4 regions of the Janthinobacterium sp. JF4 genome follow, and region 2 is predicted to be linked to each of the others. Evidence: predicted binding sites of a transcription regulator. Region 2 holds the regulator's gene; each other region holds the start of a gene.
The links. Region 2 encodes FNR, which switches genes on or off when oxygen is low (the NO sensors DNR and NnrR bind a similar motif). Its sites were predicted from a motif close to TTGATNNNNATCAA; they were not measured.

Region 1 (7,394 bases), on a different contig from region 2:
GCCAAGCTGATGGACGACACCAAGGTACGTACCACCGCCACCAGCCTCGACAAGGGCCTGATCGGCGACCTGCGCGACAATGGCGTGCATTTCGATGTGCGTCCGCCTGAGGAAGCGTCGTTCCTGCAAACTATTTTTGTTTCCTGGTTCCCCATGCTGCTGTTGATCGGCGTCTGGGTGTTTTTCATGCGTCAGATGCAAGGCGGCGGCAAGGGCGGAGCATTCTCGTTCGGCAAGTCGAAGGCGCGCATGATGGATGAAGCCAGCAACACCGTCACCTTCGCCGATGTCGCCGGTTGCGACGAAGCGAAAGAAGAAGTCAACGAAGTGGTCGACTTCCTCAAGGATCCGAGCAAATTCCAGAAACTGGGCGGCCGCATTCCCCGCGGCGTGCTGATGGTCGGTCCTCCGGGCACGGGTAAAACCCTGCTGGCACGCGCCATCGCCGGCGAAGCCAAGGTGCCGTTCTTCTCGATTTCCGGCTCCGACTTCGTGGAAATGTTCGTCGGCGTGGGCGCCAGCCGTGTGCGCGACATGTTCGAAAACGCGAAGAAGCATTCGCCGTGCATCATCTTCATCGATGAAATCGACGCTGTCGGCCGTCACCGCGGCGCCGGCATGGGCGGCGGCAATGACGAACGCGAACAGACCTTGAACCAGTTGCTGGTCGAGATGGATGGCTTTGAAGCGAACTCCGGCGTGATCGTCGTGGCCGCCACCAACCGCGCCGACGTGCTCGACAAAGCCTTGCTGCGTCCAGGCCGTTTCGACCGCCAGGTTTCCGTCGGCTTGCCCGATATCCGCGGCCGCGAGCAGATCTTGAACGTGCACATGCGTAAAGTGCCTATCAGTACTGACGTGAAAGCCGATATCCTGGCCCGCGGCACCCCCGGTTTCTCGGGCGCCGACCTGGCCAACCTGGTCAACGAGGCAGCCCTGTTTGCGGCCCGCCGCAGCAAGCGCCTGGTGGAAATGGCCGACTTCGAAGATGCGAAGGACAAGATCTACATGGGTCCTGAGCGTAAGTCGATGATCATCCGCGAGGAAGAGCGTCGCAATACGGCTTACCATGAGTCCGGTCACGCCGTCGTTGCCAAGCTGCTGCCGAAGGCCGATCCCGTGCATAAAGTGACGATCATGCCGCGCGGCTGGGCCCTGGGCCTGACCTGGCAGTTGCCGGAACACGATAACTTGTCCGCCTACAAGGACAAGATGCTGGAAGAAATTTCCATCCTGTTCGGTGGCCGTATCGCCGAAGAGATTTTCGTGGGACAAATGTCCACCGGTGCGTCGAACGACTTCTCGCGTGCCACCAAGCTGGCCCGTTCCATGGTGACCCGTTTCGGCATGTCCGACAGCATGGGCGTGATGGTCTACGAAGACAGCGAAAACGAAGGTTTTTTCGGTGGCGCCACCAAGACGATCTCGGAAGCGACCCAGCAAAAGGTCGATGCTGAAATCCGCAACATTCTCGACAAGCAATATGCCTTGGCGCGCACTTTGTTGGAAAGCAACCGCGACAAGGTCGAAATGATGACCAAAGCCTTGCTGGAATGGGAAACCATTGATGCAGAGCAAATCAATGACATCATGGCCGGCCTGGAGCCGCGTCCACCCAAAGTCATTCCGCCACGCCGCAATGCGGGCGGTGATAGCGGCACGGGCGGCATCTCGCCAAACGTGACGGCGCCAGCCTGATAACGGCCGCCCTGACGGGCGGCGCGCAAGGGTATGGCAAGAACGAGGGTAAGGAGCAATCCTTGCCCTTTTTCGTTGCCGCGCCAGATTTTCATGACGACTACAAAGATTCACATGCGACACTATTTGCAATTCGGCCGTTTCGGCTTCAACCTGCAGGGCACGCAGGCGCTGGTGATGGGCATCCTGAACGTCACGCCCGACTCGTTTTCCGATGCGGGCCAGTATCAACACCTGGAATTTGCCATTTCGCGCGCCGAGCAGATGATGGTTGATGGCGTCGACATCATCGACATCGGCGGCGAATCGAGCCGTCCCGGCGCGCCGCCGCTGCCGCTGCAGGACGAGTTGCAGCGCGTCATGCCGGTGCTGTACGCCTTGCGCGATTGCAGCAAGCCCCTGTCCGTCGACACGTACAAACCTGAAGTGATGCGCGAAGCCATCCTGGCGGGCGCCGACATGATCAACGACATCAACGGTTTCCGCGCGCCGGGCGCCATCGACGCCGTGCGGGACAGCAATTGCGCGCTGTGCATCATGCACATGCAAAGCGTGCCGCAAACCATGCAGGACCAGCCCCAGTACGAGGACGTGGTGCGCGAAGTCACCGACTTCCTGCGCCAGCGCATCGACACCATGACGGCGGCCGGCATCGCCCGCGAGCGCCTGTGCGTCGATCCCGGCTTTGGTTTCGGCAAGACGGTGGAACAGAACTATGCCTTGCTGCGCGCCACGCGCCAGCTGCGCAGCGAGCTGGACCTGCCCGTGCTGGCCGGCCTGTCGCGCAAGTCGATGATCGGCGCCGTCACGGGACGCCCCGTCGAGCAGCGCCTGGCCGGTAGCGTTGCCGGGGCGCTTGCTGCGGTAGCGCAAGGCGCGGAAATTATCCGTGTGCATGATGTAGCTGAAACCGTCGATGCCCTGAAGGTCTGGCGCATGGCGCACTGAACCTGTAAGATTCATTATAAACAACAAAAAGAGAACTTTATGACGCGTAAATATTTTGGCACCGATGGCATTCGCGGCCTGGTGGGCACGGCTCCGATCACCCCCGATTTCGTCATGCGCCTCGGTTATGCGGCCGGCAAGGTGCTGGCCAAGTCGCAAGGCGGCAAGGCGCGCCCGACCGTGCTGATAGGCAAGGACACGCGCATTTCCGGCTACATGCTGGAAGCGGCGCTGGAGGCGGGCCTGTCGGCCGCCGGCGTGGACGTGATGCTGGCCGGCCCCATGCCGACACCGGCAATCGCTTACCTGACGCGGGCGCTGCGCCTGGCGGCCGGCGTGGTCATTTCCGCCTCGCACAATCCCTACCATGACAATGGCATCAAGTTCTTTTCCGGCCAGGGCACCAAGCTGCCCGACAGCGTGGAACTGGAAATCGAAGCGGCGCTCGACGAGCCCATGGCTTGCGTGCCGTCGGACAAGCTGGGCCGCGCCAAGCGCCTCGATGATGCCCAGGGCCGCTACATCGAATTTTGCAAGGGCACCTTCCCGAACGAGCTGGACTTGCGTGGCCTGAAGATCGTCGTCGATTGCGCGCACGGCGCCGCCTACCATATCGCCCCGCACGTGTTCCATGAGCTGGGCGCGGAAGTGATCGCCATCGGCAACAAGCCCGACGGCTTCAACATCAATGCGGGCTTCGGCGCCACGGCAACCAAGGCCATGGCCGAAGCCGTCGTCGAGCACGGCGCCGATCTCGGCATCGCCCTCGATGGCGACGCCGACCGCCTGATCATGTGCGACGCCACGGGCCGCCTGTATAACGGCGACGAGCTGTTGTACGTCATGGTCAAGGACCGCCTGGCGACAGGCCCCGTGGCTGGCGCAGTCGGCACCTTGATGACGAATATGGCGCTGGAAGTGCTGTTCAAGCAGCAGGGCATCGGCTTTGCGCGCGCCAAGGTGGGCGACCGCTACGTGCTGGAAGTCATGAAGGAGAAGGGCTGGATACTGGGCGGCGAAGGTTCCGGCCATTTGCTGTGCCTGGACAAGCACACGACGGGCGACGGTATCGTCTCGGCGCTGCAAGTATTGTCCGCGCTCAAGCGCAGCGGCCAAAGCCTGCAGCAATGCCTGGCCGAACTGGTGCTGTTCCCGCAAACCCTGATCAACCTGCGCGTGGCGCCCGGTTTCGACTGGCAGAAAAATGACGCCATGGTGGCCGAGAAGGAACTGGTCGAAGCCGAGCTGGGCGACACGGGCCGCGTGCTGATCCGCGCTTCGGGCACGGAACCGCTGATCCGCGTGATGGTGGAAGCGAAAGACAAAGAGAAGGCCGAGTCGATGGCGCGCCGCATCGCGGATAAAGTGACCGCGTGACAGGCCGGAACCGATAGTTATTTCCATCTATTTCGTCTAGGGCAATTGACGAAATAGGGTGGGGGCGTTATTATCTTGTCTTCGGAGTGTGGCGCAGCCCGGTAGCGCACCTGGTTTGGGACCAGGGGGTCCAAGGTTCGAATCCTTGTACTCCGACCAAAGTCATAAACGGGCTGTCAGAAATGACAGCCCGTTTTCTATTCCGCGCAGGCATTTCATTGCTGGCGCGCATGGACTAAAATACTGCACCTTTCCGCCCATCGTTCAACGGATAGGACAACGGTCTTCTAAACCGTGAATGGGGGTTCGATTCCCTCTGGGCGGACCAGCTTATGCTGGTCATGCAAGCGACAGCCTGTCGCCAGCCATCACTCTTCATCTTCCATCGCTCGCCTGCCTGCCATGTCACGGCTGCGCAAACAGCACCACGCTCAGCAAATACAGCAGCGGCGCCGCGCACAGCAGCGCGGTGAATACCGATGCCATTTTCTTGCTGGCCAGCCGGGCCAGGCGCAGCCGCTCCCGCACGGGCAGATGCTGGCGGATCACGCTGCGTGCGCGTGGCTGAAACGGTTGTTCATGCATGAGTTTTCCCTCCTCGATCAGCAGTAGATGCCGTCGAGCATAGCGAGGGAAATCTAAAAATGGTGTAAAAAGCCGGCCTGGCGCCGCAAGCGCGGCGTAAAGATGCGGCTGGCATGGAAGGCGGCAGCGGGCGCTGGTGCGCCGCTGCCGCCGATGATGCTTACGATGCTTGCTTTCCCAGGCGGCGGCGTGCCAGGAAGCCCAGCATGCCCAGGCCGGCGAGCAACATCGCATAGGTTTCAGGTTCCGGCACGGCGGAAATGAAAGCCCTGTAGTTGCTCAGTTCCTTGGGCAGGCCCGACACCGTGAAGGTGGTGCCGGCAGCCAAGGGAGCGGCCCAGTGGAAGACCAGTTCGCCCTGGCCGAAGTGGATGGCCAGATAGTCATAGGCGGCCGCGCTCGTATACGAATTGACGCCGCCGCTGAAGTCTGCCGTGGTGCCGGCGGTGCAGCCAGAGGTGGCGTTGTCGCAATACGAGACGGCAGCGCCCAGACTGGTGCCGAACACGCCATTGATATAACCCTGGATGTCCGAGGGATCCTGTGGCACGAGATTATCGTCGTAATACTTTACCTGTAGTGCCGGAGAGGGCGAATAAGTCACGACGCTGCCGTCAATGACGAAACCGCTGGCCGGCCCCACATCCACCCAGGTGGCAGCCTGTGCTGCGCCAGCCAGTACCGTCACGGCGGCCAGCATGGATGCCTTGATGGCAATGCTCTTTATGCTTTTCATGAAAATCCCCTTTTTAGAAGACAGTCGCTTCATTTTGTCGGGACGCGTCCCTGCCTGCCCGGGAAGTCATCCCATTGCCGTTTTTACCTATTTCCTGCGCGTAGTGAGTACGCAAATGAAAGCTTACTCTTGATCTAAACTAATACAATTTTAATAATTCTATTGGTTTGCTTGACAACATCGCATACGGCTATGTCTGGCTGTGTTAGCGACAGCCAGCATGGCGGTTCGACATGGCGTGACAAGGCGCGCCAGCATGTGCTAAGCCATTGCCTGGCGGCGTCTCGGCTTGGGGGCGGGGAGCTTCAGTCGTTGTTGTTGCTGACGCCAAACAGGCGATCCTTGGCGTTGAGCAATTTTTGCACCTTGGCGCCCATTTTCATCAGTTGCGCCATCGATTCGGGCGACAGGCGCTGCAAGTCGTCGAACCAGGTGTTGGCCAGGTCGACCAATTCATACATTTCGCGCATGCGCTCCTGCGCATACTGGTCGACGGGTTCCGTGGCCGGCGCCAGCAGCGATTCGCGCAGCACCGTCAGGGTGGGCGCCACTTCGCGGCGGCGGCGTTCGGCGGCCACCACGCGGAAGATTTGCCATACATCGCCCAGCGAGGAAAAATACTCGCGCCGGTCGCCGGGGATGCGCGACTGGCGGATCAAGCCCCAGCCCTGCAACTCCTTCAAGCCGATGCTCACGTTCGAGCGTGAAAAACTCAGGTGTTCCGCGATTTCATCCGCGTGTAAAGGATGCTCCGCGACAAACAACAAGGCGTACACTTGTCCCACCGTACGGTTAAAGCCCCAGCGGCTGCCCATCTCGCCGAAATGGCTGACGAAGGTCAGGATCAGCGGCGTCATTTGGATATGTTGAGTTTTCATAATTATCTGAATTTTTTCACGCCATACTGGCAGGGTCAATTGATATATGTCATGTTTCGCAGTATTATACAAAAAATCGAATTTACAGAAAATTCTGAAAACTCAAGAAGTATAGAAGATGCCCACTACGCCCCTGTCCTTGCCCCGCTTTGTTCTTCCCCGTGCCGCCAGCCTGGCGCAGGGCGGTGCCGCCTTGCTGTGGCTGCCGCAAGCGGCCTTGCTGGCCTGGGCCGTGCAAGCCATGCTGGGCGGTGCGCCATGGCGCGCGGCCCTGCTGCCGGCCGCTGGCGTGCTGCTGCTGGGCGTGCTGCGCGCCGGCTGCGAAGCGTGGGGCGCGCGGCGCATGTATGTGGCCGCGCGCGAGCACCTGTCCACCTTGCGCGCCCAGGTGGCGCAAGCGCTGGCGCGCCGTTCGCCGCTCGACCGCCAGCGTGCCCAGTCGGGCCAGGCGGCCAGCGTCATCGCCGAGCAGGCCGAAGCCATCGTGCCGTATCTGGTGCGCTACAAGTCGGCACGCTGGAAAGTGATGCTCGTGCCGCTCGTGATCCTCGCCGTGGTGACGCCGCTGTCGTGGATCGCCGCCTTGATCCTGCTCATCGCCGCGCCGTTGATTCCCGTCTTCATGGCCCTGGTGGGCATGGGCGCGCAAGCGGCCAGCCGCGCGCAGATGGTGGAAATGGGCAGCATGAACGCCTTTCTGCTGGACCGCCTGCGCGGCCTGGCCACCTTGCGCGCGCTCGATGCCGTCGACGCCACGGCCGAACGGCTCGATGCCTCGTCGCAATCCGTGCGCCGGCGCACGATGGTGGTGCTGCGCATCGCCTTTTTGTCGTCCGCCGTGCTGGAACTGTTTTCCGCGCTGGGCGTGGCCATGGTGGCCGCCTTCATCGGTTTTTCCTTGCTGGGCAGCATCCATTTCGGCACCTGGGGCCGGGAATTGAGCCTGGGACAGGGCTTGTTCATCCTGCTGCTGGCGCCCGCGTTTTTCGAGCCCCTGCGCGAACTGGCCGCCGTCTGGCACGACAAGGCGGCCGGCGAAGCGGGCCTGGCCGGTTTGCACGATCTGGCGGGCGAGGGCGTGCCCCTGCCTGGCGCGGAGGTACTGCCTGCCGTCGTCTCCGCCACCGCCATGGCGGTGGCGCCGCCACCGGCCATTGATATCCATCAACTGC
Region 2 (7,394 bases):
CGTGCCCAGCGGCTGGTGCAGGATGCGCTGTTCGCCGCCGTCGTGCTTGGCGATCAGCGCCTGGTGCAGGGCATCGAACAGGCTCGACCCCGTGATCGGCTTCATCAGCACGACGTCGGCTTCGGCCGCGCTGGAAATTTCCTCGAGGTGGTTGCGGGCAAAGGCGTTGACCATCACCACGATGGGCTGGCGCTGGCCGCTGGCCGCCTGGCGGATGGCCTTGGCCGTGGCCAGGCCGTCCATGACGGGCATGTGCCAGTCGGCCAGCACCACGTCGTACGGCTGCTGCTGCGCCAGGCGTTCGCGGTACAGCTCGATGGCGGCAAAGCCGGAGTCCACTTCGTCGGCCAGCCAGCCCCACGCCTCGATCAGCTTGACGATCAGTTCGCGCGTGGTGCGGTTGTCGTCGGCTACCAGCAGGCGCAGCTGGCCCAGGGCCGGCGTGCGCCGCGTTTCGGCCGGCTGCGCCAGCATGTCGAACGGCACGCTGAACCAGAAGCGGCTGCCCTTGCCTTCGCTGCTGGCGACGGCGATGTCGCCGCCCATCATGTGGATCAGCTGCTTGCTGATGGCCAGGCCCAGGCCCGTGCCGCCAAAGCGCCGCGTGATGCTCTGGTCGCCCTGTGAAAACGCGGCGAACAGCTGCTGTTGCTGTAGCTCCGTCATGCCGATGCCCGTGTCGCGCACTTCGAAGCGCAGCCAGGCGCGGCCGTTTTCGCTCTCGGCCAGGCTGACGGCCACCACCACTTCGCCGCTCTCGGTGAACTTGATGGCGTTGCCGGCCAGGTTGACGAGGATTTGCTGCAGGCGCTGGGCGTCGCCCACGAGGCGCCGCGGCACGTCGGGCTCGACGGCGATGGCCAGTTCCAGCTCCTTTTCGCCCGCATTCATCGTCATCGTCGTGGCCAGGGTATTCATGACTTCGTCGAGGTCGAATTCGACGGGCGACAATTCCATGCGGCGCGCCTCGATCTTCGAATAGTCGAGCACGTCGTTGAGGATGCCCAGCAGCGACTGGCCCGCCACGCGCACCATGGTCAGATACTTGCGCTGTTCCGTATCGAGCTTGGTATTACCCAGCAAATACACCATGCCCAGCACGGCATTGAGGGGCGTGCGGATTTCATGGCTCATGTTGGCCACGAAATCGCTCTTCGCGCGGTTGGCCGCCTCGGCCCGGTCGCGCTCCTGCTCCAGCTCCGCCGCGCGCGATTCGAGTTCCTGTTGCAGGCGGTCGCGTTCGCCCATCAGGCCGTTGAACGCTTCCGTCAGTTCGCCGATCTCGTCGCGCTGCTGCACCGGCACGGGGGTGAAACGGCTGCCGCTGGTGCGCAGGGCCAGCAGGGTGTCGCGCAGGCGCACCAGCGGCGACAGCAGGCGCACGGTGACCCAGCCCAGAACGGCAGCGGCCAGCAGCGAGGCGAGGACGCTCCACAGCACCAATCGGTACAGCACGCCGTCGAAGGGTTCGAAGGCATCCTCGAGGGGCAGCGAGGCGGCCAGCAGCCAGTTCACCGATTTCAGTCGCTTGAAGCTGTTGACGGCCGTGATGCCGCGGCTGTTGGTGCTGACCATGCTGCCTTCGCCATCGTCCTTCAGCAGCTGCGTGGTGGTCAGGTTGGCGTTCGGCGCGCGCGGCTGCAGCAGGCGGCTGGTGTCCGGATGCAGCACGTAGCGCGGCACGGCGCTGCGCGTGACGATGAAGTAATAGCCGCTCTTGCCGATCTTTTCCGAGCGCAGGCGGCCCAGCAGGTTATCCTTGTACAGGCGCAGCACGCCAATCACCACGCCCACCACCTGGCCGTCGGCGCCGAGCACGGGCGCCACCATCTGCACGATGGGCATGCCGCTCGCCTTGCCCAGCATCGGTTCGGTGATCATGGGCTGGCGCGTGCGCAGCACGGTCTGGAAGTACTCGCGCTCGGCGACGTTGATGCCGATGCGCCCGGCCACTTGGGGCATGTCGGCCACGATGGCGCCATGCGCATCGAGCACCAGCACGTCATCGAACAGCACCAGCATGGAACGGCGCGAATAATATTCGCGCAATTGGACGGGCTGGCCTATCAATGCGGGCGGCTGCTGCTTGGCCGTCAGGGCGACGACTTGCAGCAGCATGCCCAGCTTATCGTCGAGCTCGGCAGCGGTGCGCGCGATCAGGGACGACTGCTGGCTCAGCAGTACCCGGGTGAAGTCGTCGCGCATGCGCTGCACCTGGATCATGGTGACCAGCGCGATCATGGCGATCGAGGTCAGGCTGGTGGCCAGCGCGACTTTTGCTTTAATGCCGAGAGGCTTCATGATTTCCTTTTCAGTACCGGGCGGCACAGGCGGCAGATAATGCTGTCAGGAATTTTCCTATCAATACATCAACTTGGCAAGCGGCGCCGCGCAAATGGCCCTCTCCGCATGGGCTTTTGACGATGTTGCCATATAATTAAAGTCGGAACGTCGTTTATTCAGCGGAATTGCAGTGAAATTGGCACATGGCAACCCTGTATGCAGTAAACTTGTTATTGCATTTTCTAAAAGGTACCGACATGACTGAAGCGCTACTCACTCCCACCTTGCCCACCGTGAACGTGGAGGCGTTGCGTGCGCGATGCTCGACCTGCAGCATGCATCAATTGTGTCTGCCGATGGGCCTCGATGTGGGCGACATGGACAGGCTGGACCAGATTATCGGCCGCCGCCGCAAGATCGTGCGCGGCGCCTCGCTGTTCCGCATCGGCGACTCGTTCCAGAACCTGTACGCGATCCGCCTGGGCCACTTCAAGACGTACCAGATCAATCCGGGCGGCGAGGAGCAGGTGACGGGTTTCCAGATGGCGGGTGAGCTGCTGGGCATGGATGCCATCAGCGCCGACCGCCACCACTGCAATGCGGTGGCGCTGGAAGACAGCGAAGTATGTGAAATCCCGTTTTCCAGCCTGGAACAATTGCTGGGCAATATGCCGACCCTGCTGCGCCATTTCCACCGCATGATGAGCCAGGAAATCACGCGCGAGCAAAGCGTCATGCTGTTGCTGGGCAATATGCAGGCGACGCAGCGGTTTGCCGCCTTCATCGTCAACCTGGCGTCGCGCTATGAAGCGCGCGGCTATTCGAGCAGCAAATTCCAGCTGCGCATGTCGCGTGAGGAAATCGGCAACTACCTGGGCCTGACTATCGAGAGCGTCAGCCGGTTATTGTCCAAATTCAAGAAGGAAGGCTGGCTGCGCGTCTCCAACCGAGAGATCGAGATCCTGCAGCCGGCAAAACTGAAGGCCATCACGGCCGGCACGGACGTCTGCAAGTAAGACTTACAGTTCTTCATCCGCATGCAGCGCGATGCTGCGCTGCAGCGGCCAGGTCCAGATGCCGGACAGGCGCCACTCGCGTTTGTCGTTTTCCACCAGCACTTGCCAGCGGCTGCGCTCGAGCATCGGCAGCGCCACGGTAAAATTGCCGGCCGCATCGGGCTGCACCAGCAGCTTGATATCCTTTTCCGGCAGCGTCGCATGCGCCAGGTGCAGCTGCAACGGCGCCTGATAGGCCTTGCCGAAGCTGTGCACGGAACCGGTCAGGCGCGCTGACGCCACATCGTAGGACAAGCTCGTGTCCATCGCCAGGTCGCTGGCGACCGTGTCGCGCCGCAGGTCCTGGTTGATCGCCTTGCCCTGCTTGTAGTAATCGCCCACCACCAGCGCATCGGGCTGCGTAAACGCGATATAGCCCATGAAGCTGCCGACGACCACGGACAGGCCGGGACCGATCATCAGCAGCCAAGGCCAGCGATGCTTGTACCAGGGATCGGCGGGCGGTTGCAGTTTCAGACTGTCAGACATGGTATTTCTCCTGTGTAAACGGCCAATCCCCATGCGGGGACTGGCCTTCCTGCATTAGCGCGGCACGATGAATACCGCGCTTTCACGCACATGCAGCGACGGGTCGTCCAGCGAGTGCAATTCGATCGCAATCTTGTTCGAGCCCTTCTCGCCGACGCCGTGCGGCGCGCGCAGGCGGATCGGCCAGCCCAGCGTTTCCGTCGGCTGCAAGGTCACTTCTTCGCGTGTCAGCAAGGTCAGGCCCGGCAAGCCGGAAGCGCTGATTTTAAAATGCTGGGTTTGCTCCGAGGTGTTCATGATCTGCAGGCGGTAGACGTTTTCGATCATGCCCTCTTCCACTTCGCGTCCCATCGAACCGCGGTCGCGGATCACGTCCATTTTCAGGGGCGTGCGCAGGGCCAGCGAAGTACATACGGCGATGATGATCAGAGCCAGGATGGACGTGTAGATCAGCACGCGCGGGCGCATGGCGCGCTGGCGGATCTGCTTCGAATTGAAGTTGTTTTCCATCGCATGGTCGGTACTGTAGCGTATCAGGCCACGCGGCCGCTCGACCTTGTCCATCACGCTGTTGCAGGCATCGACGCAAGCGGCGCAGCCGATGCACTCATACTGCAGGCCTTTGCGGATATCGATACCGGTCGGACATACCTGCACGCACAGGGTGCAATCGATGCAATCGCCCAGCTTGTCGTTGTTGCCGGCCTTCTTGCTCATGGCGCCACGTGGTTCGCCGCGCTTGGTATCGTAGGTGATGATCAGGGTGTCCTGGTCGAACATGGCGCTCTGGAAGCGTGCGTAGGGGCACATGTATTTGCACACCTGCTCGCGCAGCCAGCCCGCGTTGCCGTAGGTTGCCAGGCTGTAGAACAAGACCCAGAACCATTCCCAGGGACCGAAATTGAGGGTGGTCACCGAGTGCGCCAGTTCCTTGATCGGCGTGAAGTAGCCGACAAAGGTAAAGCCCGTCCACAGGGCGATGGCGCCCCATGCCAGGTGCTTGGCCGTCTTCTTGAATGCCTTGCGCACGGAGGGGCCCTGCTTGTCGAGGGCCATGCGCGCGCTGCGCGTGCCCTCGATGCGGCGTTCGACCCACAGGAAAATTTCCGTGTATACCGTTTGCGGGCAAGAGAACCCGCACCACACCCGCCCGGCAATGGCCGTGACGAGGAACAACAAATACGCACAGATGATCAGCAGGGCCGCCAGATAGATGAAATCCTGGGGCCACAGCACGACGCCGAAAATGTAGAACTTGCGCGTGGTCAAATCGAACAGCAGGGCTTGCCTGCCATTCCAGGTCAACCACGGCAAGCCGTAGAACGCCAGCTGGGTAAGCCAGACGCATACCCATCGCCAGGTAGCGTAGCGTCCTTTGGCCTCGCGAGGGTAGATCTGCTCGCGGGCCGCATACATCTTGATGACTTGAGGTTCCATTACGTCATTTCACGGGCGTCTGAGGATTCGACAGGCCCCAGACATACGCCGACAGCACGTGCACCTTGGACTCGCCGAGGAAATCGCTGAAGGCCGGCATGGTGTTGCTGCGTCCCTTGCGTACGGTTTCCATGATGGTATCGGCGCTGCCGCCGTACAGCCAGATCTTGTCCGTCAGGTTCGGTGCACCCAGCATCTGGTTGCCCTTGGCATCGGCGCCGTGACAGGCCATGCAGGCGCCAAACTTGGCCTTGCCCAGCACCGACTTGACGGGATCCGAGGTCGAACCGGACAGGCTCAGCACATAATGGGCCACGTTCTCGACATCCTTTTCGGAGCCCAGGGCGGCGCCCATCGGTGGCATCTGCCCATTGCGGCCGTGCAGGATGGTGGTCTTGATGATGTCGGGTTCGCCGCCATACAGCCAGTCCTTGTCCGTCAGGTTGGGGAAGCCCTTGTTGCCGCGCGCATCCGAACCGTGGCATTGCGCGCAGTAGGTCAGGAACAGACGCTGGCCGATGGCTTGCGCCTGCGGATCGGCGGCCACCGTCTTCAAGTCCTGGCTCAGGTACTTGTTGAACAGGGGACCGTAGTCGGCTTCCGCCTTCTTCAGCTCTTCCTCGTACTGGCCCGTCGATTTCCAGCCCAGGCTGCCGGCATAGGTGCCCAGGCCCGGGTACAGGAACAGGTACGCCAGGGCGAAGACGATGGTGATGTAGAACAACCACATCCACCAGCGCGGCATCGGCGTGTTGAGTTCCTTCAAGTCCTCGTCCCAGACGTGGCCCGTGGTGCCATCGGCAGGGGCGCCGGCGACCACTTTGATTTTCGACTGCGAGTACAGCAGCACGCCGCAGCCGATGATGCCCAGCAGGGACAGCACGATGATGTAGATATTCCAGAAGCCATTGGTAAAATCAGCCATGGTTGCGCTCCCCTTGTGCTGGCGCGGCATCGGCCGCGTAGTCGAGCGCTTCGTCGTCGAACGGCAGGCGCGCCGCCGCGTCGAAGTCGCTATTGCTGCGGCTGAAAGTCCACCACAGGATGCCGATGAACGTCGTAAAGGAAACCACCGTCATGACGCTGCTGGCGCTGTCAAACAGGTTTTCGATTGCCATGCTAATTCCTTGTTTTGATTAATGTACCGAGGCCTTGCAGATAGGCGACCAGGGCGTCTTCTTCCGTCTTGTCCTGCAGCTGGGCCGGCGCGGCGGCGATTTCCGCATCGCTGTACGGATCGCCGAGGCGTTTCAGAGCGCGCATCTTCGGCATGATCTCGTCAGGCACCAGCTTGGTCTTCGCCAGCCATGGGTAGGCCGGCATGTTCGACTCGGGCACCACGTCGCGCGGGTTGTTCAAGTGCGTGCGGTGCCATTCGTCGCTGTAGCGCGCGCCCACGCGGGCCAGGTCCGGCCCCGTGCGCTTGGAACCCCACTGGAACGGACGGTCGTAGACGAACTCGCCAGCGACCGAATAGTGGCCGTAGCGTTCCGTTTCCGCGCGCAGCGGACGCACCATCTGCGAGTGGCAGTTGTAGCAGCCTTCGCGCACGTAAATGTCGCGGCCAGCCAGGCGCAGCGGCGAGTACGGCTTCAGGCCGGCGACCGGCTCCGTCGTGCTCTTCTGGAAGAACAGGGGGACGATCTCGACGGCGCCGCCGATACTGATCACTACCGTGACCAGGGCGATCAGCAGCCAGGGGTTTCTCTCAATCCATGCATGTGAAAATTTCATTTGCTTTCGCTCCTATCAGGCGTGCGCCGCGTTCAGTTCCGGAATGCGGGCGACGGGGAGTTTGCTGCCGCGCAAGGTCATCCAGGTGTTGTAGCCCATGATGCACATACCCGACAGGTACAGCAGGCCACCGGCCACGCGCACCACGTAGTACGGATACGTCGCTTTCACGCTCTCGACAAAGGTGTAGGTCAGGGTGCCGTCCGGATTGACCGCGCGCCACATCAGGCCCTGCATCACGCCGGCGATCCACATTGCGGCGATGTACAGCACGATGCCGATGGTGGCCACCCAGAAGTGCACGTCGACCAGGCGCGTGCTGTGCATCTGCGTGCGGCCCGCCAGGCGCGGCAGCAGGTAGTAGATCGAACCCATGGTGATGAAGCCCACCCAGCC
Region 3 (7,394 bases), on a different contig from region 2:
AGGCCGAAGACGGCCACGCCGCCGAACATCCAGGCGCCCACGCGGCGCGTGATGGGGAAGATGGCCAGCGCGATCGAGCACAGGGCGGCGCCGGCGCCCGGTGCCGTGCGCAGCAAGCCCAGGCCGCCGGGGCCGATATGCAGCACGTCATGCGCGAGCGCCGGCAGCAGGGCCGTGGCGCCGCCGAACAGCACGGCAAACAGGTCGAGCGAAATGGCGCCCAGCACGATGGGTTTCGACCAGACGAAGCGCAAGCCTTCGAGCAGGGTATGCCAGCTGACGGGTTCGCGTTTCACCACTTGCGGCGCGGGCGTGGTGGCGCGCATCAGCAAGACGGACGCCACCAGCAGCGCGGACGAGATCAAATACACCACCTTGGGGCCGAAGTAATACAGCAAGCCGCCCAGGGTCGGGCCCAGGATGATGGCCACGTGCGAGCTCGACGAGCTGAGCGCGACGGCGCGGCTGAAGTGTTGCGTGGGCACCATGTTCACCAGCACGGCTTGCGTGGCCGGCATCATGAAGGCGCGCGCGCTGCCGAACAGCACCAGCACGGCAAACACGGGCCAGACGATGGAAATATTGCTTAACGTAAACGCCAGCAGGGCCAGCGCGCAAGCCAGTTGCGCGGCCAGGCACCAGGCGATGATGTTGCGGCGGTTGTAGCGGTCGGCCACGTGGCCGGCGGGCAGAATCAGCACGAGGAAGGGCGCGAATTGCGCCAGGCCGATCAAGCCCAGGTCGAACAGGCTGCCCGTGATCTGGTACACCTGCCAGCCGATGGCCACGCTTTGCATCTGCACGGCCACCGTGCCCAGCACGCGGGCGGAAAGATAGCAGGCGAAGTTGCGGTGACGCAGGATACTGAAACCGTTGCCGGCAGAGGCGAGAGACATGACATTTCCAGGGAACAGCGGGGTAGGGCGGTGGCGGCAGCGGGCGCCGCGCCAGCAGCGCCCCGCTGTCTGGAAGGTGACGCTTACTTGGCCAGGTCGGCTTCCGTGGTGAAGGCGTCGGCGTAGAACTCGTCGGCTGGCAGCTGGCACAGTTGCACGAAATCGCGGTTGGCCGACTCGACGACGATCGGCGCGCCGCAGGCATACACCTGATACGCGGACATGTCGGGCAAGTCGGCCATGACGGCCTGGTGCACGAAGCCCGTGCGGCCTTCCCACGCGTCTTCCGGCAAGGCGTCCGAGACGACGGGCACATAGGTGAACTGCGGCAAGTCGGCAGCCCACTGGCGGCACAGCGCGTCCATGTACAGATCGTGCGGACGGCGCGCGCCCCAGTACAGGGTGATCGGGCGCGGGGATTGCTCGTTGATCATGTGCTCGACGATGGCTTTCAGCGGGGCAAAGCCCGTGCCCGAGGCCAGCAGCACGACGGGCTTGTCGGAATCTTCGCGCAGGAAGAAGGTGCCCATCGGGCCTTCGAAGCGCAGGATATCGCGCTCCTTCATGCTGCCAAAGACCTGGTCGGTGAACAGGCCACCCGGCATGTGGCGGATGTGCAGGCTCACGGGGCCGCCTTCGACGGGCGCGCTGGCCATGCTGTAGCTGCGGCGCTTGTTGTCGCGCAGCATGATTTCGATATACTGTCCGGCGCGGTAGTGCAGGCGCTCGCTGGCTGGCAGCTGCAGGGTCAGCACGACGACGTCGGGCGCGACTTTCTCGATGGTGGTCACGCGCGACGGCATTTTCTTGATCGGGTAATCGCTGCTGCCCGCCACTTCGCGCGCCTGCACCACCAGGTCGCCCTGGGGCACGGCGCAGCACAGCAGCGAGTAGCCGGCGGCCGCTTCATCTTCCGTCAGGGAGCGGGCCTGGTATGGCTTATGCTGTACGCTGCCGGACACGATCTTGCCCTTGCAGGAACTGCAGGCGCCGCTCTTGCAGCTGTACGGCAGGCCGACGCCGGCGCGTATCGCCGCCGACAGGACGGTTTCGTCCGCTTCACAGCTGAATTGGTGGCCGCTGGGCTGAACAGTAATTTGAAAAGTCATACAATCCTTGAGATGAAAAATATGTTAATGCACTCTTTGCGCAAGCCGGTGGGCTTGCCGCGCCTGCTGATCCTGGGCTGCGGCGACGTCGGCATGCGGCTGCTGCCCCTGCTGCGTACGCGTTTTCGCGTCTTTGCCGTCACCAGCCAGCCGGCGCGCTGCGCACAGCTGCGGGCGGCCGGCGCCGTGCCCATCGTGGCCAACCTCGACGACCGCGCCAGCCTGAAACGGCTGGCGCGACTGGCAACCATGGTCGTGCACCTGGCGCCGCCCCGGTCGTCTGGCTTGCTGGACCAGCGCACGCGCAATCTGGCCGCCATTTTACCCGAGCATGCGCGCATGGTGTATGTGAGCACCAGCGGCGTATATGGCGATTGCGCTGGCGCCTGGGTCGATGAAACGCGGCAGCTTGCGCCGGTGAATGCGCGCGCGAAGCGGCGCGTGGATGCCGAACAGGTCTTGCGGGGCTGGGGCGCGCGCCGTGGCGCCAGCGTGGCCATCCTGCGCGTGCCCGGCATCTATGCGCAGGACCGCCTGCCGCTGAAGCGCTTGCGCGAAGGCACGCCGGCCCTGGCGGCAAGCGACGATGTGTACACCAACCATATCCATGCCGATGACCTGGCGCGCATCATCGAACGGGCCTTGTGGCGCGGCAAGCCGGGACGCGTGTATCACGCCAGCGATGACAGCGAACTCAAAATGGCCGACTACTTCGATGCCGTGGCCGATACGTTCGGCTTGCCGCGCCCGCCGCGCCTGCCGCGTGCCGAGCTGCGGCAAGTGGTCACGCCGATGCTGCTGTCGTTCATGTCAGAATCGCGCCGCCTGCACAACACGCGCCTCAAGCGCGAGCTGGGCGTGCGCCTGCGCTACGCGCGCGTGGCCGATGCCTTGCGGTCGCTGTCCGCCGATGGCGCCGGCATCGGGTAAAATGGCCGGTTATCTGCGCACTTTCCTGGGCCGGCGCGCAGCGCGCCGTTTCGGCGGTGCGCCATTCACTTAAGGAATACCGCATGAGCACCCTCACTTACGAAGAATACCTGGACGAGGTCACCACTGTCCTGACGGAACTGTACGACCTCGACGACGAGGCCGCCATCAAGCTGGTCGTGGCGGCGCAGGACGCCGAATTTTTTGTCCCGCACGATGCGCATGAGGAAATGCGTACCATGGAGCAAGCCAAGAAAGACGCGGTCACCCTGTTCGAGCGCAAGCAGAATCGCCAGCAAACGCAGGAAAAACAGCAGCAACGCGTGCGCCAGCAAAAGAAATAAGGACGGGGCGCCGGGCCGCCGGCCGCCAGGCCGTGGGGCAGCATGGGCTTCGGCGCAATGCCGGGGCTTGGCCATTTGATGCAACGCATGGGCAGCATGGCGAACTGGCGATATGCTGAGCAATGTCGTCACGCGTCTTGGTTCTTTGTGGCGGGCTCTGCATCTAGGCTCTGCATCTAATTAGCGTGACGCTGTTTTCCGTCAGCAGGAGCGATCCATGCGAACTGCGAGTCACCCCAGCAAGGAACAGGTGCGCGCCTATATGCGCGGCCGCGAACATGCGCTGCAGCCACCGCCACCGCCTGAAGAAATTCGCCGGCAGCTGGCCTGGTGCCGCGTGGATACATGTTCAGGCACTTGCCTGCTTGCCGCCCCTGCCGGCGTGGCCGCGCAAGGTTGGCATTTGTCTGCGGATATGGCCCGCCTGAGCACCCTCATGGCCATAGCCTGGCTCATGCATAGCGGTGTTGCTCATCGTAAAAATTGATGACGTGCAGCAAATTTTCCCGATTTGAGTTATCCTCTAGCACATTCCAAGTGCGTCAATTCTCTTCAATTATCACAATTTCGCTTTAAGTTACGCAAAAATCAACAATAGCGTGTATTATATTGTTTGTGGCGTAAAAGCCGCATAAGTGATGGCGCTTTTTAGTGTGTTTACCCTGAATTATTGCAGAAGAGACATCTGGTTTCTTATTGCTCTAATACAACAAGTACGGATTTTCGATCATGTCTCTCAAACAAATTACCTCTTTGCCTACCTACAACCCGAATCGCGTCCTCGACGCGATCATCGACAAGCTGCAACTGAAAAATGATGCCGCCCTGTCGCGAGCTCTGGAAGTGGCGCCGCCTGTTATCAGCAAGATTCGTCACAACACCTTGCCGATCGGCGCCACGATCCTCATCCGCATGCATGAAATCAGCGATTTCAGCATTCGTGAATTGCGCGAGTTGATGGCTGCCTAAGAGCGCCTGACAGACGGCAAACTGAGAGGTGCCGTCTGGGTAAGTCAGGCTTGCCGCGTGCGGCAGCCACAGCTGTTTTCCGCTTTTCTATTGCGGGTCGCGGTTCAGTACCGGACGATCGACATAGAAACGCCCCATTTCCAGGCCAGTCGTGGACGACTTGACCACCGCCGCAGCCAGTGAGGCAGGCGCGCTGGAAAATGCGGTGCTGGCAGCCCCGGTCGCGCGGCCCGAATACGCCGTCGCCTGCACCGCCGCACTGGAAAACGCCGTCTTCACCGCCCGGCCCGAGTACGCCGTGGCCTGCACCGCCCGTCCCGAATACGCGGCCTGTACCGCACGCCCCGAATACGCCGCCTGCACGGCGCGCCCCGAATACGCCGTTTCTGCACGGATGTAATCTTCCCCGAACGTTTGTTCATACAGCTGCTTCATGCGCTCGCCCACGCGATGGTGCGCCGCTTCGTCGTCTTCGCCGCGCAAGCCGATGTACGGGAAGTGATGCAGGAAGTAGCCGAACACCTGTTCGCAGTCCGCCGCGTATTTCAGCGTGTCGAGGATGTGGTAGTGCCAGAAGGTATCGACGTCCATCAAAGGCGCCGTTTCCTCTTCCGGAAACTGTTTCATCAGGATCAGGAAGCGGCGGTATTCGAATTCCACCGCATTCGCCTTCTCCAGGCTCCATCCTTCGCCTGACTCCCGGTGCATCAGCTTGACCTTGATCGCGTCCAAATTCAAATCGGCAATTGCCTTGAAACTGTCGTTCGTATCCATGAATGTCCTTTAGTAAAGAGCGTTGTGGGAAATACGGTGAAACAGGGGGGAAAGGGGCGGGTGTGTACTCCTGGCAAGTAGTCGAGGAATGCCTTGCCCTTGGCGGACAGGCGCTAAGTTGTTCCACATCAATATTGCATCTAATTACGAAATATGCAAGCTGAGCTTGATTGAAGCGGGTGCGCGCCTGTCAGCCGCTGGCCCGGCTTTCTTCCTGGTAGGGAAACGCGGTGGCGTCCGCGCCCAGCGGCACGCTGACGTGCACGCTCATGCCTGCGCCGGGGCTGCTTTCAATGTAAAAAGTGCCGCCCAGCAACTTGATGCGTTCCTCGATGCCCACCAGGCCAAACGAGCCCAGCTTGTTGCGCCCGTCGATGGCCGCACCCACGCCGTTGTCGCTGATGCTCATCGACACCGTATCGCGGCACTTTTCCAGCTTGACCTGTACGCGGCTGGCATTCGCATGCTGGGAAATATTGCTGAGCGACTCTTGCAGGATGCGGAACAGCGCCGTCGCGCATTGATCGCTGAGGCAAATGTCGTCATGGCTTTCGCTCACTTCGCAGGCGATGCCCGTGCGCTGGCGAAATTGCGCCACTTGCCATTCGACGGCCGCATTCACGCCCAGGTCCAGCACGGTAGGGCGCAAGTCGTTGATGATCTGCCGCACGCTCTTGATGGTAGCGTCGATCTGCTCCAGGGTCGAGCGGGCGCGGGCGTTCAGGCGCGGGTGGCGGCGCTGCGTGCGCGAGGCCAGCATGTCGGCGTCGATGCGCAACACCAGCAGGTTCTGTCCCAGGTCGTCGTGGATTTCACGCGCGATGCGCTTGCGCTCTTCTTCCTTGATCTGGTCGGCGTGGGCCGCCAGGCGGCGCAGTTTCTGGTGCGACAGTTGCAGGCGGATCTGGCTGGCGCGCAGTTCCTCCGTCATGCCCGTCGCCATCTGGATGGCGCGCCGGCGCGACGACGCCAGGGTATGAAACAGCACATACAGCAGCAGGCTGCTGGCAAAGCCGATCAGCAGGGCCAGCCACGGCAGGAAGGCTTCGAAGCGCGTATACAGGTCGCTCTTGCGCACGCTGAACAGCGCTTGCCACACGCGGCCATTGTGCTTGATCAGCAGCGTGCTGCTCAGGTAACGGCCCGAACTGCCGGGCTGCCACCATGGCGCATGCATGCCCGCCGCCGTGCTGTCGAAGATGGGGCGCATGTCGTGCGGCAGCTGCAGCGGCAAGTCCGGCTGTTCAAGCGCCTGCGGACCGATGTCGAACAGGGTCAGGCGGACGTTGCGTACCGGCATGTCGGCCAGCGCGCTGCGCATCATCGACACCAGGTCATAGCCCATGCCGACGGACCCCTGGTACGCCTTGCGCCTCTGCTCCAGCGTGCCGGTCGGCATGCCGAAGCGGTACACGGGCAGGCGCATGGCCATGCCCGTCAATTGTGGCCGGCCTTCCATCGGCACGGGCACGCCGGAATTGCTGATCTGTCCGGAATCGCGCGACTGCGCCAGCGCTTCGGCGATCAGGGGGCGCGAGGCGATGTCATTGCCGAATTTTTCGGGCGCGCTGGCGATCGGCTCGATATAGAGCAGCACGGAATAATGGGCGCGCGGTGGGGGCGGATGGATGGCAAATGCCGGATAGCCGTCGCGCCCGGCTGGATAGTCGCGCTGCATGGCCGCTTCGAAGGCGGCGCGCTGCGTCTCGTCGAGTTCCTGGCTGTAATTGAGGTTCATCACGCCCGGGTAGTTTTGTTGCAAGCCGAGGTTTGCCACGTAGCGGTGGAATTGCTCGCGGCTCACGTGTTCGTTGGCGTGGAACAGGCTGGCTGTGCCGCGCAGCAGGTTGGCATACGACCTGGCGCGTGATTCGATGTTTTTCTGGGTATTGCGCGCCAGATTGTTGAACAGTTCGCTGGCATCGTATTCGATCGACAGCGAAGCGGCCATGTAGAACAGCAGGCCGACCATCAGCGACATCGCAAAGCCGAGCAGCCACAGCGGTCTTTTTTCAGCAGATAAAGGGTATTCGCCGGCAGTAGAAGACATCGCCATCCGCATCAGGAAGAGGAATCGGGTGCCGCCTGGTGGCGGTGGCTAGGCTGCGTTGTACAAGCACCATTAACATTGCAAATTGCTCAATAGCTGCCTAATATACAAAATTATCGTTATTATAGTCAACACGCAATATTTCTCTCTGAAACGAAAAAACCGCCGCAGCGGTTTTTTTCGTGGCTCGTCCGGCGCCTTATTTGGCGGGCTGCCAGCTGTCTTTCAGGGTGACGATGCGGTTGAAGACGGGCTTGCCAGGCTGGCTGTCGACCCTGTCGGCCGCGAAATAGCCATGGCGCTCGAACTGGAAGCGCTGTTC
Region 4 (7,394 bases), on a different contig from region 2:
CGGAAGAAGGAGGGCATGGCGGGCATTGTAGCTGCTCATGTGCTACCCCGTTGCGACCCCTTTGCAACATTTTCATCCACTTCGGTGCCGTTCGTGCCGGCCACGTGCATTTCGTGCATGGCCCGCCTATGCTGTGTGAAAGACACTTACCATGCATGAGCGCCGTGCTGTGCACACGGCCCTCACCATGGAATCATGACTATGCAAAGCAGCAAATACTACGCTTTCACCGGCGCGCTGGCGCTGTTCTGCGGCGCGGCGCAAGCCGCCTCCGCTCCCGCTCCTGCGCTGGCTGCGCGACTGGCGGACTTCGACGGCTGGGCGGCCCAGCGCATGGGGGCGGAGCGCATCCCGGGCGTGACCGTCGGTTTCAGCCAGGGCGACGTGGAATGGGTAAAAGGCTATGGCTATGCCGACCTGGAAAACCGCGTGCCGGCCACGGCCCGTTCCAGCTACCGGCTGGCGTCCGTCACCAAGCCCATGACGGCGGTGGCCATTTTGCAGCTGGTGGAACAGGGCAAGGTTGACCTGGATGCGCCCGTGCAAACCTATGTGCCGTACTTCCCCGTCAAAGCGTTTCCCGTGACGGTACGCCAGTTGCTGGGCCACCTGGGCGGCATCGACGCCTACCGCGACAGCAAGGCGGAACAGCATTTCAAGGAGCACAAGGATACGCGCCAGTCCATTGCCGTCTTCGAGCAATTCGACCTGATCGCCGAACCGGGCACGCGCTTTCGCTATACCAGCTATGGCTACAACTTGCTGGGCGCTGTCATCGAGGGCGCCTCGGGCGAAAGCTATGGCGGCTACATGCGGCGCCACGTGTGGGGGCCGCTGGGCATGGACGCCACCGTGATGGATGACCCGGACACCGTGATCGCGCACCGCGTGCGCGGCTACCGGCTGGCCGGCAAGGAGTGGAAGAATTCGGAATTCGTCGACATCAGCAGCCGCTTTTCGGCCGGCGGCACGCGCGCCAGCGTGCCCGACATGCTCGCTTTCGGCAGGGGTGTGCATGCAGGCAAGATCCTGTCGGCGGCCAGCGTGGCCGCCATGGTGCAGCCGATGGCCACGCGCGCGGGCCGCTTGACGCACTATGGCATGGGCTGGGAACTGTTTCCGACGGGCGGGCGCTACGCCATCGCCCACAGCGGCCAGCAGCCGGAAACCGTCACCTATCTGTACAGCTTTCCCTCGCGCAAGCTGACCATTGCCGTCGCCTCCAATCTCGAGCGCGTCAATCCGGAAGCCTTCGTGCAGCGCCTGTTCGAGGTGGTCACGGGCGAACCGTGGCAGCTGAAAACGTATATCGCCGATGCGGGCGCGCAGCGCGCGTACCAGGTGGCGCAAGGCCTGTTCGAGGAGGGGCGGTCCCATGCCGAGCGCACGAATGAACCCTATGCCGATGCGGCAGCCACGCGCGAGGCCTTCAGGCAAATCAACCGCCAGGCGCTGGCGCCCGACGCCCCGGCGGCGCGCGCCTACATCGAAGCGGCCCGCCATCCCGCAGGCGGAAGAGTTTTCCTGGCGGCCGGCGCCAGCATGGCCGCCCAGCTGCGCGAGGCGGGCATCGACCTGAATCAATACTCGCGCGGCGGCGCGCTGGCATTTGCGCGCGACTATGTCCTGTTGTCGCAAGGTACAAAGGCCGGCACCTTGCCCCGTTTTGAGGCCGCCTTCGAGCAAGCCATCGTGACCCTGGCCGCCAGCTGGGACCGCACGGCCGCCATCGCCTGGCCGGCCGCACCTGCGCCCGTCTCCGCATCCATCGCCGCACTCGATAGCCAGCTGCGCACGGCCTTCCGCGGCCAGCGCGCCTACCCCGATTTCGTGCCCGAGCTGCAGGAACTGGCGCAAGCGTCGGCCGGGCGCGGCGAGGCGGAGGCGGCGCTGGCGGCCAGCCGTCTGGCCGTGGCACTGTATCCGCTCAGCGACCGCGCACATGCGCTGCAAGGCTTGACCTTGCAGCGCGCTGGCAAGACAGAATCCGCCGTTGCCGCCCTGCGCCTGGCGCTGGCCCGCGATCCGCTGGGCGCGGCCAGTCCGGCGGCGCTGAACCTGGAAGCTTATCGGCTGAAAGGCAGCGGCGCCGTGGCGCAAGGCATGGCCGTGCTGCAGGCGGCCGTCAGCCTGCATCCGCGCGACGCGAATCTGCAGGATAGCCTGGCCGAGTTTTATGTGGAGCAAGGCTTGCATCCGCAGGCTGTCGAGGCTTACCGCCAGGCGCTGCAGCTTGACCCCCGCTATCCGGGCGCCGTGGGGGCAAAAGCGGCGATCCTGCGCCTCGGCGGTGCCGCACCGGTGCTGACGCCTTAGATGAATTCTTCATATCTCTGCTGCTGGTGATTTTCGGGGCGTATTTCTTCCTGCCCAGCAGACATGAGTGAGCGGCTGTGTGCGTAAGCGAACGGTATTTCACGGTCGGTGAGCGCACGCTAGGGAAGTGGCGCATGGTGCGCCCGCAGCCGACCAGGAGGGCCGTATCATGTCACGCATCATCGCAGGTCATTTTCAGTTGCAGGAACAGGTCGACGCCGCGCGCGCCGCCCTGAACCAGGCGGGCTTTGCCGATAGCCACATCAGCGCCTTCTTTGTCAATCAGCCGGGCCAGCACGATTTGCACGCGCTCGGTGGCGACCGCGACATGTCGCCCGGTGCCATGGAGACGCCGGAAGGCGTGGTCGAAGGCGTGGCCGTCGGGGCCGCCGTCGGCGCGGGCATCGGCGCTGCCGCCACCTTGGCGACAGGGCCGCTGGGCCCGGTGGTGGGGGCACTGGTGGGCGCGCACGTGGGTTCGCTTTACAGTTTCAATAAAATGAAGGAGGCGGGTGAGCCCGAGGATAACGGAGAAAACCGCCGCCAGCCGCGGCATCCGGGCATGCTGATCGCCGTCGCGCTGGGCGGCCTCGACGAGCGCGAACGGGCGCTCGAGGCGCTGCACCGGCTGGGCGCCGAGCATATCGAGGAAGCGGAAGGCACGATCGCCAATGGCGACTGGCATGATTTTGACCCACTCAGCATTCCCGTGCTGGTGGCGTAAATCAGCGCATCTGTGGCGCAACATGCATAAATTCCGCGCTGCATGAAATTTAGGTATGATCCTTGTTAGTATTGCTAATGATTGGTAAACAATGCCGACAGGGATAGTTTCCGCGCGCCCGAAGTGACACTGGACCCAGGTGACTGCCCGTAGTACTTGCCTCGCATGCTAACGAGTATGGATAGGAGGGCGCGTCATGACACAGGCATGGTTCATTCTGACACGGGCCGATGGGCGCGACATCTGCGCGCCCTCGCCGGCACAGCTGGCCGATGCGCTGGCCGAAGTCTACCGTGGCGGCGCCGTCACGCCGGACGGCAGCCCGGCCACCGTCCTGTTGCGCTTCGGTTACGACGATGGCTTGATGTATCAGGTCGAGGTCGCTAGCGGAGGCGAAGTCACTTTCGAGGAATGGTCGGACCGCGATTGCGAAATCGCCCTGGCCCGTCCGCGCCACATGTCGGCCCTGCCGCAGGGCGACGCGTTGCAGCTGTGGCAGTGGCTGGCGCAGCGCCAGGTGGCGAAGATCCGCAGCCAGCCCTGGCAGGGCGGCTAGCCCTGCCATCAGCCCGATGGCCTAGTGCGCCATCAGCACGGGGATTGTCATGCTTTGCAAAATCGTGCGCGTGACGCCACCGAGGATGGTTTCGCGCAGGCGCGAATGGCCATACGCTCCCATCACCAGCAAGTCGGCCGACAGGTCGGCGGCCTGCGACAGCAGCGCTTCGCCGATATCGCCGCGCCGCACGCCACCCCCATCGAGCAAATGCAGCCGCGCTTCCACGCCGTGGCGCGCCAGGTAGTGCGTCAGTTCGGCGCCCGGCTGTTCGCCGTGCTCGGTGGCATGCACCTGGGCGTCGAAGATGGCCACGTGGACTTGCCCGGCGCGCTGCAGCAGGGGCAGGGCGGCGCTCACGGCACGGCTCGCTTCCTTGCTGGCATTCCAGGAAATGAGCACACTGCGCGCCGCTGCCGGCGGCGCCAGCAGCGGCAGCGGTGGCGCATACGGCACGATCAGCACGGGACGGCCCGAATGCAGCAGCACATACGCGGGAAAGTCGCGCATCACGGACGGCGATTTATCCTTGGCATTGTATTGGCTGATGACGACCAGGTCCGCATAGCGGGCCAGCAGGCTGATGCCGCCCGCCGCTTCGTCGTCGAGCACGCGCTGTTCGAACGAGGCGACGCCGGCCGCGCGCACCTGCGCCTCGAAACCGTCGAGGGCGCGCGTCGCGCGTTCCCGCAGGAAATTCAGATGCAAGCTCAGGTTCGGATCGGCATCGAGGTCGGGCTGGTTCTGGTACAGCAGGCGCGACACGCCCGTCAGAGCCACGCCCGTCAGGTGGCCGCCGCAGGCCTGGGCGATGCTGGCGGCCGCTTCGATGCGGGCGCCGCGCCCTGCGCTGTCGTCGATGTGGAGCAATACGGTCTTGTATGTCATGGCCTGGCCTCTCGCTGTGCAGTAGCGGCCATTCTGGCACAGTCCGGGGTGCCGGCCGCGCACGACTGCGGCATTCTTGACAGGCTGGGCACTTGATCTGGCGCAAAGCTGGCGATAAAAACTGCACCTACACTTGATCCCACGCAGAACAACCATAACAAGCGGGGAGAGACAGCAATGAATGAGCAAAAGGTAGCGCTGGTCACGGGTGGCATGGGCGGCCTGGGCACGGCCTTGTGCCGCCGCCTGCATGCGGCGGGCTTTGCCGTCGTGGCGGCGCATACGCCGGGCAATGCGCGGGTGGAAAGCTGGCTCGGCGAACAGCAGGCGCAGCAGTATTATTTTCATCCGCTGGCCCTCGACGTGAGCGATTTCGCTGCCTGCAGCGAGGCCGTGGCAAGCGTGCTGGCGCAGTACGGCCGCGTCGACGTGCTGGTCAATAACGCCGGCATCACGCGCGACCAGAGCATGCGCAAGATGGAATTGCCGCACTGGGCCGAAGTCATGCGCACCAATCTCGACAGCCTGTTCAACATGAGCAAGCAGGTGCTCGAACCCATGCTGGAAAAAAAATGGGGCCGCATCATCAATATCTCGTCCGTGAATGGCCAGAAGGGCGCGTTTGGCCAGTGCAACTACGCAGCCGCGAAGGCGGGCGTGCATGGCTTCAGCAAGGCGCTGGCGCTGGAAGTGGCGCGCCACGGCATCACCGTCAACACGGTCTCGCCCGGCTACCTGCGCACGCAGATGGTGACGGCCGTGCCGGCCGATATCCTGGAAACGAAGATCCTGCCGCAGATTCCCCTGGGCCGCCTGGGCGAGCCGGACGAGGTGGCGGCCCTGGTGGCTTACCTGGCGTCCGACGAGGCGGCATTCGTCACGGGCGCGAACATCGCCATCAATGGCGGACAGCACATGAGCTGATCCGGCCTGCAGCTGAATACTTAAAGTAGGGCAATGGCAGTAGAGGAGACCCGTCCACCCAGCCGGCGCACAGACGCTGGCAGCGGACGGATGGCAGTCGCTGGACAGCAAGGGGCACGGCAGCGATGCCTTGCCCTTTGTCGTTGCGCAGTCATGGTACCGAGCGCTGGGCTTTTTCCAGCCGCGTCTGGCAATCGATGCACAGGCGCGCTTCGGGGCGCGCGTTCAGGCGCGACAGCCCGATGGCTTCGCCGCAGTTGTCGCACAGGCCATAGCTGCCATCGGCAAACTTGGCCAGCGCGTGCTTGATGATGGCCAGCTGCGCCAGGTTGTGCTCGGCCGCTTCGCTGACGAGGGCGTTCAAGGTGAGTACGCTGGCATTGTCGGCCGGCGAGGCTTCGATTTCATTGAGCAGCGAGGCGCGCGCATCCGCTTCGGCCGCTTCGTTCTCGATCTGTTCCAGTAACGCCAGCTTGCGTTGCTCCAGCACGCTGCGCAAGCGCTGCAGCTGGTCTTGCGGCAATTCATTCATGGTTGTCACCCGGTAGAGGTTACTTCCATTATGGTAGTCCAAGATTGGCGGCTCTGCTTGCGCTACTACATGCGCCGCGTTTGACGCGGCGCAGGCTGGCAGCGGCCGTTCTATGCAGGCTCTTTCAGGCAGTTGACCATCCAGGCGACGCCGAACTGGTCTTTCAGCATGCCGAAGCGCTTGGCCCAGAACGTTTCCTCCAGCGGCATCTGGACCTTGCCGTCACGCGCCAGCGCGTCGAAGACCCGTTCCGCCTCTTCCGGCGTATCGACGGTCAGGCAGATCGCGCTGCCGCTCATGCCCTTGGCGCCCTCGTCGCAGCCGCCGTCCGAGCCCATCAGCATGGTGGGTCCCAATTGCACGGAGCCGTGCATGATCTTGTCATACCAGTCTTCCTTGACTTGGCCCTGGGCCGGCGAGCCCCGATATGGCATCAGGCACAGGTCCGTGCCATGCAGGTGCTGGCGGTAGTATTCCAGCGCTTGCGCGCAGTTTCCATCGAATTGCAAATACGGTTCGATACGCATATTGGCCTCCTCCGGTCATCGCCCCCGCAGGCACGATTGCCAGGCGGGGACGTCCCAGTATAGGCGCTCGCCGGCCGATTTCAATCAGTCCGGTGCCATCTCTTGCAACCGCTCACGCACCTTGCCCAGGGTGCTGAGGATGCGCTCGGGATTGCCGGCGAGGACGGCGCTGCCCAGGTGCAACAAGCTCGTCGCCAGGCTGATCCAGTGCCGCACGTCGTCGTTGCGGGCGATGCGCAGGCGCACCGTGTCGAGCAGGCCGCTGAGCTGGCGCTGCGCCGTTTCCAGGCCGGCTACCGTGTGCCCGGCGGCATCGGCATACAGCTGGTTGGCTTGCTGGCGCAAGGCCACTTCCAGGGCGAAGACGGCTTGCGCCTGGCTGTGGCTGATGCCGTCGGCGCCCTGGCTGGCGCGCTTGCGGATGGCGCGCATGACGGCGCCGTGCAGGGTGACGGCCGCCTGCGACAGGCTGTCGGCCAGTTGTTCGACGCGCATGGCGCTGCTGAGCGCCGCTTCGCGGCGTTCGCTGTTGTTGCTTCTGCTTACCGATCCGTCCATCTAGCCTCCGTGGTGGTGAGGGCGGCGGCGAGCTGGGCGTGTTGGCGCGCCAGTGCCGCCAGTTGCCGGCGCGCCAGGGTATGGCGCAAGCCAATCAGGCGGTATTCCTCGGTTTTGCTTTGCTGCATGTTTTTCGCCAGCACGGCCAGCAGGCGCTGCGGCGGCGCGTCCGCATACGCGATTTCCACGTCGAGCAAGCCGAGTACCATGTCGCGCTCGTTATCGCCGCTCTTGTCGTACAGCGCCAGCAAGCTGTCGAGCGCGGCCAGCAGGGCTTGCAGCGGCGCGTCGCCGTCGTGCAGCACTTGCGCCAGGTGCGCCTGCTGGCTGGCCGCGCCGCCCAGGCGCGACAGTTGCTGCAGCAGCAAG

Region 1: cydD (thiol reductant ABC exporter subunit CydD) is a predicted target of FNR. The motif match lies at 6,262-6,275, and genes of this name have one in related genera.
Region 3: AC54AF_RS13165 (glycine-rich domain-containing protein) is a predicted target of FNR. The motif match lies at 5,141-5,154, and genes of this name have one in related genera.
Region 4: AC54AF_RS11090 (universal stress protein) is a predicted target of FNR. The motif match lies at 4,577-4,590, and genes of this name have one in related genera.

What each region holds. Positions count from the first base shown of each region.
Region 1 is NZ_JCAQAV010000017.1:85,657-93,050, forward strand. Features, by position in the region: gene ftsH (ATP-dependent zinc metalloprotease FtsH) at 1-1,698, shown strand, start outside; gene folP (dihydropteroate synthase) at 1,813-2,646, shown strand; gene glmM (phosphoglucosamine mutase) at 2,686-4,023, shown strand; tRNA gene AC54AF_RS14930 (tRNA-Pro) at 4,106-4,182, shown strand; tRNA gene AC54AF_RS14935 (tRNA-Arg) at 4,277-4,351, shown strand; gene AC54AF_RS14940 (hypothetical protein) at 4,429-4,608, opposite strand; gene AC54AF_RS14945 (FxDxF family PEP-CTERM protein) at 4,769-5,344, opposite strand; gene AC54AF_RS14950 (GbsR/MarR family transcriptional regulator) at 5,650-6,201, opposite strand; gene cydD (thiol reductant ABC exporter subunit CydD) at 6,341-7,394, shown strand, end outside.
Region 2 is NZ_JCAQAV010000012.1:61,464-68,857, reverse strand. Features, by position in the region: gene AC54AF_RS12140 (response regulator) at 1-2,301, opposite strand, end outside; gene fnr (fumarate/nitrate reduction transcriptional regulator Fnr) at 2,541-3,299, shown strand; gene AC54AF_RS12130 (FixH family protein) at 3,303-3,827, opposite strand; gene ccoG (cytochrome c oxidase accessory protein CcoG) at 3,882-5,264, opposite strand; gene ccoP (cytochrome-c oxidase, cbb3-type subunit III) at 5,269-6,189, opposite strand; gene AC54AF_RS12115 (CcoQ/FixQ family Cbb3-type cytochrome c oxidase assembly chaperone) at 6,182-6,382, opposite strand; gene ccoO (cytochrome-c oxidase, cbb3-type subunit II) at 6,384-6,998, opposite strand; gene ccoN (cytochrome-c oxidase, cbb3-type subunit I) at 7,014-7,394, opposite strand, start outside.
Region 3 is NZ_JCAQAV010000014.1:36,150-43,543, forward strand. Features, by position in the region: gene AC54AF_RS13140 (MFS transporter) at 1-896, opposite strand, end outside; gene AC54AF_RS13145 (2Fe-2S iron-sulfur cluster-binding protein) at 980-2,005, opposite strand; gene AC54AF_RS13150 (SDR family oxidoreductase) at 2,018-2,935, shown strand; gene AC54AF_RS13155 (hypothetical protein) at 3,019-3,279, shown strand; gene AC54AF_RS13160 (hypothetical protein) at 4,009-4,248, shown strand; gene AC54AF_RS13165 (glycine-rich domain-containing protein) at 4,336-5,022, opposite strand; gene AC54AF_RS13170 (CHASE domain-containing protein) at 5,213-7,072, opposite strand; gene AC54AF_RS13175 (glutamine--tRNA ligase/YqeY domain fusion protein) at 7,272-7,394, opposite strand, start outside.
Region 4 is NZ_JCAQAV010000010.1:74,794-82,187, reverse strand. Features, by position in the region: gene AC54AF_RS11110 (histidine kinase) at 1-26, opposite strand, end outside; gene AC54AF_RS11105 (serine hydrolase) at 202-2,316, shown strand; gene AC54AF_RS11100 (hypothetical protein) at 2,486-3,040, shown strand; gene AC54AF_RS11095 (hypothetical protein) at 3,237-3,596, shown strand; gene AC54AF_RS11090 (universal stress protein) at 3,618-4,484, opposite strand; gene phbB (acetoacetyl-CoA reductase) at 4,662-5,408, shown strand; gene AC54AF_RS11080 (TraR/DksA family transcriptional regulator) at 5,560-5,940, opposite strand; gene AC54AF_RS11075 (VOC family protein) at 6,051-6,467, opposite strand; gene AC54AF_RS11070 (hypothetical protein) at 6,552-7,025, opposite strand; gene AC54AF_RS11065 (hypothetical protein) at 7,010-7,394, opposite strand, start outside.